2 regions of the Alcaligenes sp. NLF5-7 genome follow, and region 2 is predicted to be linked to the other one. Evidence: riboswitches for the same ligand, from Rfam matches in the RefSeq annotation. Region 2 holds a riboswitch; the other holds the start of a gene.
The links. Region 2 has a riboswitch for glycine ahead of MID00_RS00585 (amino acid permease). Riboswitches for the same ligand answer to the same signal wherever they lie in the genome.

Region 1 (4,427 bases), 440 kb from region 2:
GTTACGGGTACGTCAATATGCCGGTCTGTCCACGCGCTATGCCGACCGGGCCCAGAGCCTGAGCGGTGTTTGCGATATTGTCGGGCAGGCGTATCAGGAGCAGCCGGGCAACTATCTCTTGTTTTTGAGCAGCTTTGATTATCTGCAGCAGGTCAGTCAGGCCTTGCAGGAGCGCTGGCCGGATATGCTGCTTTGGCATCAGCAACCGGGCATGAGCGATCTGCAAAGAACGCAGTTTCTGGACCGCTTTACGCTGGATGGGAAGGGAGTGGGTTTAGCGGTGCTGGGTGGGGCGTTTTCAGAAGGGGTGGATTTACCCGGTAAACGCTTGATCGGTGCTTTTATTGCCACCCTGGGTTTGCCGCAGTTCAATCCGGCCAATGAGTCCGTCAAACAAGTCATGGCCCGGCTCTTTGGGGAGCGGCGGGCCTATGACTATACCTATCTGTATCCGGGACTACGCAAGATTACACAGGCCGCGGGTCGTGTGATTCGCGATGAACAGGATCAAGGCTTTGTGTATCTGCTGGACGAGCGCTATGGGCAGCGGCGGGTGCAGCAGTTGCTGCCGGACTGGTGGCAAATTGAGCAGGTGCGGACTGACGCTCGTTCTGGGCAATCACTTCGGTAATGATTTGGGCGGTGGCGGCCGACAGCGTCCAGCCCAGGTGACCGTGGCCGGTGTTGTAGTAGACGCCAGGGCGGCTGCCTGCTTTTACGCGCGGCATCATGTCCGGCATCATGGGGCGCAAGCCAGCCCACGGTACAACACGGTCGGTAGCTGCGTCGTGGAAGTTGCGACGGGTCCAGTTGGTCAGCGGGGCGATACGGTCGGCGCGAATGTCCTTGTTGGCGCCGTTGTATTCCGCCGTACCGGCCACACGCAGGCGGTCCTTGCCCAGACGGCTGGTCACAATCTTGGCTTCTTCGTCCAGCAAACTGACCCAAGGGGCGGCATGTTGGGCTTCCGGCGTATCCAGGTACACCGAGATCGAATAGCCTTTGACCGGGTAGATGTTGATGTAGTCGCCCAGCATATGGGCCAAGTGACGGCTACCCACGCCAGCGCAAACTACCAAGGAATCCACAGACAGTGTATGGGTGTGGGCTTCAGCGCCTTCACCGGTACGCAACTGGATGCGGTGTGGTGGGCCGCAATCAATACCCAGGACTTCCGTATCTTGCAGGAACTTCACGCCGCGCTTGGCGCAGGCATCGGCCAGACCGCGTGTGTATTTATGAATATCGCCTGTGGCGTCCGAAGGCGTAAAGAAACCGCCGTAGTAGGTGCCTTGCAGAGCAGGTTCGATCTGGTGGATTTCTTCGTTGGTAACCGTGCGGCGTTCCAAGCCGCCTTTGTGCAGCAGTTGGCTGACTTTCTTGCCAGATTCAAAGCCGCCGGGGGTGTGGTAGATGTGCAGAATGCCGCGCTGTTCCAGGTCGAAATCAATGTTTTCGTCCTTGGCCCACTGGTACAGATTCTCGCGGGCGCTGATGGCCAGCTTGACGGTGTCCACGGTGTTGCGCTCGTAACCGGAAATCGCGCCCACAAATTGCGCCATCCAGCTGTATTTATGCCAGCTTGGTTTTGGGTTGAACAGCAGTGGGGCGTCTTTGCGCATCATCCACTTCAAGCCCTTGAGAATGGTGCTGCGGCTGTTCCAGACTTCGGCGTTGCACGCAGACAGCTGTCCACCGTTCGCGAAGGAGGTTTCCATCGCGGGGTAGCGCAGACGGTCAATAACGGTAACTTGATAGCCTTTCAGGCTGAGGGCGTAGGCGGTGGTGATTCCGGAAATACCGGCGCCAATGACGGCAATATGCGACATAACAGGCTCCTGACAGGTGAATTACCACCGAGTAGTGGCAATACCCCATCTGTCCTGTGACCTGAGAGTTTATCCAACCTGTGTGTCTGGCTGGGCTCCTTCGGTGGGCGTCAAACGCCGCTCTCCAGAGTGTCGGGCTGGTACGATCCTTTTGCCTGAGAGATTCCGGGGTGGTTGCTCCGTCGGCGCCTGACTGAACAGGTCTCTTTCATACCGCCTGTAGTGACGCGACTACAGTAGCTGTGCTTACAAAAGTTTGCAATCAGGGTAAACCGGGAGCTGCATGCAGCGCTTGGGGGATTTCCATGGATAGATGCGATTGTCGGCTAAGCCCGGGAAGTTGTTGAGACTGCCCGTCCTTGATGCCGAGTTATTACTTACTTTTCGTCTAATTTGCGCCCGATATTTCGTTGATTCCGGAGCGGGGCTCGTTTCTTTATGGACTTAGTCCAAGCGGTAATGCGCACCCAGACTGTGTGGTCGGTCCAAGGCTGCCTGGGTTAGCAGCCAGGCAGTGTCCAGTTGCAGGCTGAGGGTCCGTTGGTCGAGGCTGGGGGGGAGAAGGCTAATTTGCCTGCGCCACCGGTCCAGGGTGTGCAAGGCTTGCATCAGTCCTTGGCGATTGCGCAACAGGCCGACATGCTCTTGCATCAAGTTGCGCAAGGCGGGCAGGGAGGGGGGGGGGTTTGTGGATGGGCTGCGGTTTTTACTGTTGCCGTTGCTATAGCTATTGTTTTTGCCATAGTGACGTCCTTTGTCGTTGATTATGTTTTCCATTGCATTGGCTGCCGCCGCAGTCATAAGGGAATGTCTTGGGTTTGGGGTCGAGCGCGAACTAGCGTTCAAACTCAAACCCCAATTCTGGCCGACACTAGCCTGGGAACTGGAACTGGAACTGGAACTGGAACTGGAACTGGAGTTTGGATTGGAGTTCTTGTATGAACATGAACGTGACATCGAACTTGTATTTGCAACATCTGTCTCAGGGACCAAAGCTGAACGCTGGATTCTCTTGCTTCCAGCAATCGCCTCGGCAGCCGCCCGCCCCATGACGACACACTCCAGCAAGGAGTTGCTGGCCAATCGATTTGCCCCATGCAAACCTGTGCAGGCTACTTCACCCACGGCGTACAAACCAGCTACCGTTGTGCGGCCTGACAAGTCTGTTTCAATCCCTCCGCAGCTGTAGTGCGCGGCAGGTGCTACCGGCACCCAATCCTGACGTAAATCCAATCCTCGCCGCAAACCTTCTTCCAATGCTTTCGGGAAATGCTGCTGCAAAGTGTCCGCACCAAGATGGCGTACATCCAGCCAGACATGGCTGCTACCTTCTTGCCGCATCTGTGCGGCAATCGCACGCGACACAATATCGCGTGGAGCCAGTTCCGCTCTGGCGTCGTAATCCGGCATGAAGCGGCGACCTTGCTTGTCCAGCAGATGTCCACCCTCACCACGCAAGGCTTCGGTTAGCAAGAAGGTGGGACCCTCCGCATGCAAGCAGGTCGGATGAAACTGCACAAACTCCAGATCGCGTATCGCCGCACCAGCGCGCCAGGCCAGGGCAATGCCCTCTCCCAAGGCGCTGTCGGGATTGGTGCTGTGCGCGTACAGGCTACCTAGCCCACCAGTTGCCAACACGACATGATCCGCCAACATAGTTTCGTAGCGACGAGTGTGCTTGTCGTAGATATCCACGCCAGCCACCGCGCCTTGCTCATTGTGGCGCAGGTCTAATGCCAGGCAGTCTGTACGCTGCTGGATATGAGAGGCTTGAGTCAATTGGGGCAGGAGAGCCTGCATGATGGCATAACCACTGGCATCGGCCGCGTGTACGATGCGTCGCTGGCTGTGCCCACCCTCGCGAGTCAGGTGCAATTGGCCATCTTCCGTTCTGTCCAGAGGAACCTGCTTTTTCAGTAGCCAATGCACCGCTTCTGGCGCGGCTTGCAAGATCCCGCGCACCGCTTCTTTATCCGAGTGCCGAGCACCCGCTTCCAGCGTGTCTTCAATGTGTTGTTCCAGACTGTCCTGGGCACTGAGTACGGCGGCCAGACCTCCCAAGGCCATCGGGCTGGCCCCACAGGGAGCGGGGGCGCTGCTGAGCAGAGTCACTTTCATGGTGGAGGGCAAGGATAGAGCCAGACTGGTGCCAGCCAGCCCCGCACCGATGATTAACACCTCCGTCTGTGTCGAGCCTGATTGCATCAAGCAGCTCCTACATGCTGGAACTGCTGACTGTGCTCGGCCAGGTCAGCACTAACGCGCAAATTGTTCTGCTGAGCGGCAGCAAAATCCATCATGCGTTGCAAAGAACGTCGGGCGCCTTCACGCAGGTCAGGATCTACTTGAATGCCAGGGCCTGGTTGACTTAATCGTTGATGCAGTGCTTCCAGACTGTTCAAGGCCATCCAGGGGCAAAAGGCGCAGCTTTTGCAGGTAGCACTTTCGCCCGCGGTAGGGGCGGCCAAAAAGGTTTTGCCCGGCGCTTGCTGGCGCATGGCATGCAAGATTCCTTGATCGGTGGCGACGATAAAGGTGTCGGCAGAACGATTGATGGCAGCGCGCAGTAGCTGCGTTGTCGAGCCAACCACATCCGCC
Region 2 (4,427 bases):
CGTGCCGTGTACTTCAACAACTTAGCGCATGTTTTGCGCGGCCAGACCCAGGGCCAGATCTTGCTTCATGCGTTTCTTGTAGAAAGGCAGGCAGATGAACAAGGCCAGGAACCAGAATGGCGTAGCCATCAGGCCGATCAGGGTTTCTTCTTCCTGGCTGAACAGGTACAGCGCAAAGGCAAAGAACGCCAGGGTCAGGTAGCACATGGGAATCGCAAAGGGCATTTTGTAGCTCGATGCGGCATGGGCCTCAGGACGAATGCGACGGTACTTCAGGTAGGTGATCAGAATCACGGCCCAGACAAAGATAAAGCAGATGCTGGCCACGGTGGTCACAATGGTGAACACACGCATTACGTCGCCTTCTGCGTAAAGCAGGAACAGGCTGGACAGCAAAAGGGCGCAAGAATAGATCAGACCATTACGGGGAGTGCCGTTACGCGACAACTGGCTGAATGCCTCTGGAGCCAGCTTGTTCTTGGACAGACCGTACAGCATGCGGCCGGTCGAGAACATGCCACTATTGGCCGACGACAGGGCCGAGGTCAGCACCACAAAGTTGATGATGGCTGCTGCTGCACCCACGCCAATCAGCAAGAACATGTTTACAAACGGGCTCTTGTTGGGCGCCACAATATCCCAGGGGGTGACGGTCATGATGGCGGTCAGGGCCAGCACGTAGAACACAATCACGCGAACGGGAATCTTGTTGATGGCTTTGGGCAGGTTCTTGGCAGGGTCAGCCGTTTCAGCCGAGGCCGTACCCACCAGCTCGATCCCCACGAAGGCAAAGATGGCGATCTGGAAGGCCGCAAAGAAACCATGCAGGCCATTGGGGAACATGCCGCCGCGATCCCACAAGTGGGTCAGGCTGGCTTTTTCGCCGGTTGGGCCGACAAAGCCGGTAAACAGCAGGTAAGCACCCACACCAATCAGGGCCACAATAGCGATGATCTTGACCAGGGCGAACCAGAACTCCAGCTCCCCAAACAATTTGGCCGACAGCAGGTTGAAGATCAGCAAGAAGGCAATGCATGCCAGGCCGGGTAACCAGAGCGGAATGTCCGGCCACCAGAACTGGGTATAGCCGGTAATGGCGACAATATCCGCAATACCGATAACCACCCAGCAGAACCAATAACTCCAGCCCAGAAAGTAACCCATGGTGGGCCCGAGAATATCGGCGGAGAAATCCACAAAAGATTTGTATTCCAGGTTATGCAGGAGCAATTCCCCCATCGCCCGCATCACAAAGAATAAAAAGAACCCAATGATCATGTAGGTAAACAAGACCGAGGGTCCGGCCAGGCTAATGGTGCGGCCTGATCCCATAAATAGCCCTGTACCGATAGCGCCTCCAATTGCTATCAGTTGCAGGTGCCGGTTTTTCAACGAGCGCTGCAGTCCAGATGAATGTTGCTGAGACACACTGTTCTCCTAATTTTTTTTCGTTCAAATGCGTAATTATGACTGTGCTGCGAGAAAACAAAGGGCACAACCCGTCCTCAAGGACGGTTTTCTTGATGCCGATCTAAATAATCTGAGGAGCGCACAGCAGTCCTCCTTGTTCTGACGACATGAAATGTCAAAACAGACCTGTGTGCGATTAAAAATGGGAATAGGGATGTGGTATGCCAGGCGGCCAGAAAAGGCGCCTGACTATCTGCTCATAAATAGGCTCCGGACGAATAGGTGAACACAGGCCATATGGCCTCTGTACCCCCTCTGTCCGTTTACCTGAGAGCTTATCCATCGGTTCGCGATGGTCCCCTTCGGTGGGCACGGGTGTGCCTCTCTCCAGATGGTCAAAGGTTCAGGATTCTTTTGCCTGAGAGATTCCGGGGTCGTTGCTCCGTCGGCGCTTCATCAAAGTGAAGACTCTCACCTGAACCGTTATTGACGCCGCTATTGTATAGACAGGTAAAAAGCGATGACTACTAGCGTTAACCTGTAGGCTTTTAATGAGAATAGTTCTTGTTTGTTGAGCGGTTTTGTGGCTGCAGAGCCAGCCTCGGGGATAGTGCAGGGGCGTGATGAAAGTAGCGGCGTCGAGTCTGGCCAGATGCCCTTGAAAGGGACCGTGTTTTTTGCATGGAAGCTATGCCGGAATGCTTTGGCGTTGAAACAGAAATCGGCCGACACCAGCCTACAATATTGGCTGTCTGGCAATTTTTGTACCTCGCAATATGGTCGAATCGATTCTGCAACTTATCGAGCAACACGGTCTGTTGATCGTGTTTTTCAATGTCCTGGTGGAGCAGGCGGGGGCGCCGGTGCCGGCCTATCCGGTGCTGGTGGTAACGGGTGCCTTGCACGGGTCCGGTGGCTACAGCCTGTGGGGCTTGCTGGGTTTTGCCGTGCTGGGCGCGATGATTGCGGATTACGGCTGGTACCTAGCTGGGCGACGCTATGGTGGCAAATTGCTGGCTTTGCTGTGCAAAATTTCACTGTCGCCGGACTCCTGTATTCGGCAGACCGAATCCATTTATATGCGTTGGGGGGCACCGTCCTTGATGGTGGCCAAGTTCATACCCGGCTTTGCTTCCATTGCCAGTGTGTTGGCCGGTACGGTGGGCACACCCAGAAGAAGCTTCCTTTTTTACGACATTATCGGAGCTGCGGTTTGGGCGGGCTCTGCCGTATTTTTGGGTTCCTTGTTCAGCTCGGCGGTGGATGAACTGTTGAATGTGCTGATCAGCCTGGGTGTGGTGGGCGGAATCCTGCTGGCACTGGCTTTGGGCGTGTTCATTGCCAGAAAGTGGTGGCAGCGCCATCGCTTCATGAAATCCTTGTGCATGGAGCGTGTCAGCGTGCAGGAGTTGCAGCAGATGCTGTCCTCGGACACGCCCCCCACGATTGTGGATGTGCGGTCGACCCTGATGCAGGCGCAAGGACGTATTCCGGGGGCGATCAGCCTGGCTTTGGGTGAGGCCACGCTGAATTTGATTACCGACGGGGAAATTATTGTGTATTGCGATTGCCCCAATGAGGTGTCCGCAGCCTTGGTGTCCAAACGCTTGCTGCAAAGTGGCTATAGTCGGGTGCGCCCTTTGGAAGGCGGATTGGAAGCCTGGCGGGCCGCTGGTTTTGATATACAGCGCGACCCGGATCAGCCCGAACCGGCCTTGTAAAAGAAAACGGCAGACATCAAACCATGTCTGCCGTTTTTGCAAGATAAAGACACTCAGCATCAGCGCCCCCAACCAGGCCAGACGACTCGCGCTGATAATCAGCCAACTGCCCAGCAATTGAACTGTGATAGTCAGCACGGCGAATAAAGCCTGGGGCTCCAGTCCGAAGTGGGCCATTTCCTTTTTTGCAGCGCTGAAGTCCCAAACCTTGTTCACACCGCTCCACCAGAAAATGTAGGTCAGGAGCAGAGTAGCCAGTACAAAATACACTCGTGAACGCAGTAATTCTTGTATGACGTGGTTCATGATGCCTCCTCCTTGGGTGGGGCGTTCAGGGCTTGTGGACAGATGCTTCCAGCGTGGAGCGTGCGACGGCCAGTGTTTGCTGGCTCAAGACCAGTCCACCCATGACCAGTGCCACTCCCACCAGTTGCAGCGTGGTGGGCCAGATGCCCTTGATCAGCGCGTCCAGAATAAAAGCGGTCACAGGCACCAGCAGCATGAAGGGGGCAACAGTGACGGCGCCCAGTTGCTTGATGGCACTGAACCACAGCGCGAAGGGACCAGCCGTCAGTACAGTTGCCAGCAGGAACAGGCCCAGCCAATGCACAGGGATAAGCTGGCTTGGAATGTCCTGCGTCAGCAGCACAACCACACTCAGTTCCACACCGGCAATCAAGAGCTGCCAGCCGGTAAAGCCCAGCAAAGGGATAGGTGGCGCCCCCCATTTGTTCATCAAGACCCCGCCCATCGCAATGGACAACATGCTGCCCAAAGCGGCGGCAATGCCGATCAGATCCAGAGTGGCGTTGCTGGACAGGACAACCAGCGCCACGCCCAGTGCACCCAATAGAACGGCTCCAATCCGCGTTAGGGCGGGGTGAGCACGCAAAATGCCCCAGGCGATAAAGATGGTGGCCAGTGGTGTCAGTGCCTGGAAGATGGCGGCCACGCCACCGGGCAGACGGGTGGCAGCGATAAAGAACAGACCAAAGAACAGGCCGGTGTTCAGGGTGCCCAGCACGGCCAGGCGCCCCCACCAGGCACGGGGCGGCAGGCTGCGTACCAATGCCAGCAGGACGATGGCGCCTCCCAGCGCCCGGACAGCAGCCAGGAACAAGGGATTAGGTGGCAACCAGGTCGTGGTCAGAATGTAGGTAAAGCCCCAGAGAATAGCGGCAGTGGCCGCGGCCATTTTGGAGTTCATGTCGATGCACTCCCCATCATGAATAGTTCGATGAAGAGACTATAGGAGTGCAACGATGGCTTGAATAGACAAGAATATGGCCATCAGCG

Region 1: it holds a riboswitch for glycine, as region 2 does, so the genes downstream of both, MID00_RS18980 (D-amino acid dehydrogenase) here and MID00_RS00585 (amino acid permease) in region 2, are expected to answer to the same signal.

The regions. Positions count from the first base shown of each region.
Region 1 is NZ_CP100755.1:4,102,958-4,107,384, reverse strand. It holds partial or broken gene MID00_RS20705 (ATP-dependent DNA helicase) at 1-523, shown strand, start outside; gene MID00_RS18980 (D-amino acid dehydrogenase) at 468-1,829, opposite strand; glycine riboswitch at 1,963-2,050, opposite strand; gene nadB (L-aspartate oxidase) at 2,274-4,034, opposite strand; gene nadA (quinolinate synthase NadA) at 4,034-4,427, opposite strand, start outside.
Region 2 is NZ_CP100755.1:109,241-113,667, reverse strand. It holds gene MID00_RS00585 (amino acid permease) at 22-1,428, opposite strand; glycine riboswitch at 1,807-1,896, opposite strand; gene MID00_RS00580 (rhodanese-like domain-containing protein) at 2,187-3,131, shown strand; partial or broken gene MID00_RS00575 (DoxX family protein) at 3,231-3,437, opposite strand; gene MID00_RS00570 (DMT family transporter) at 3,463-4,338, opposite strand.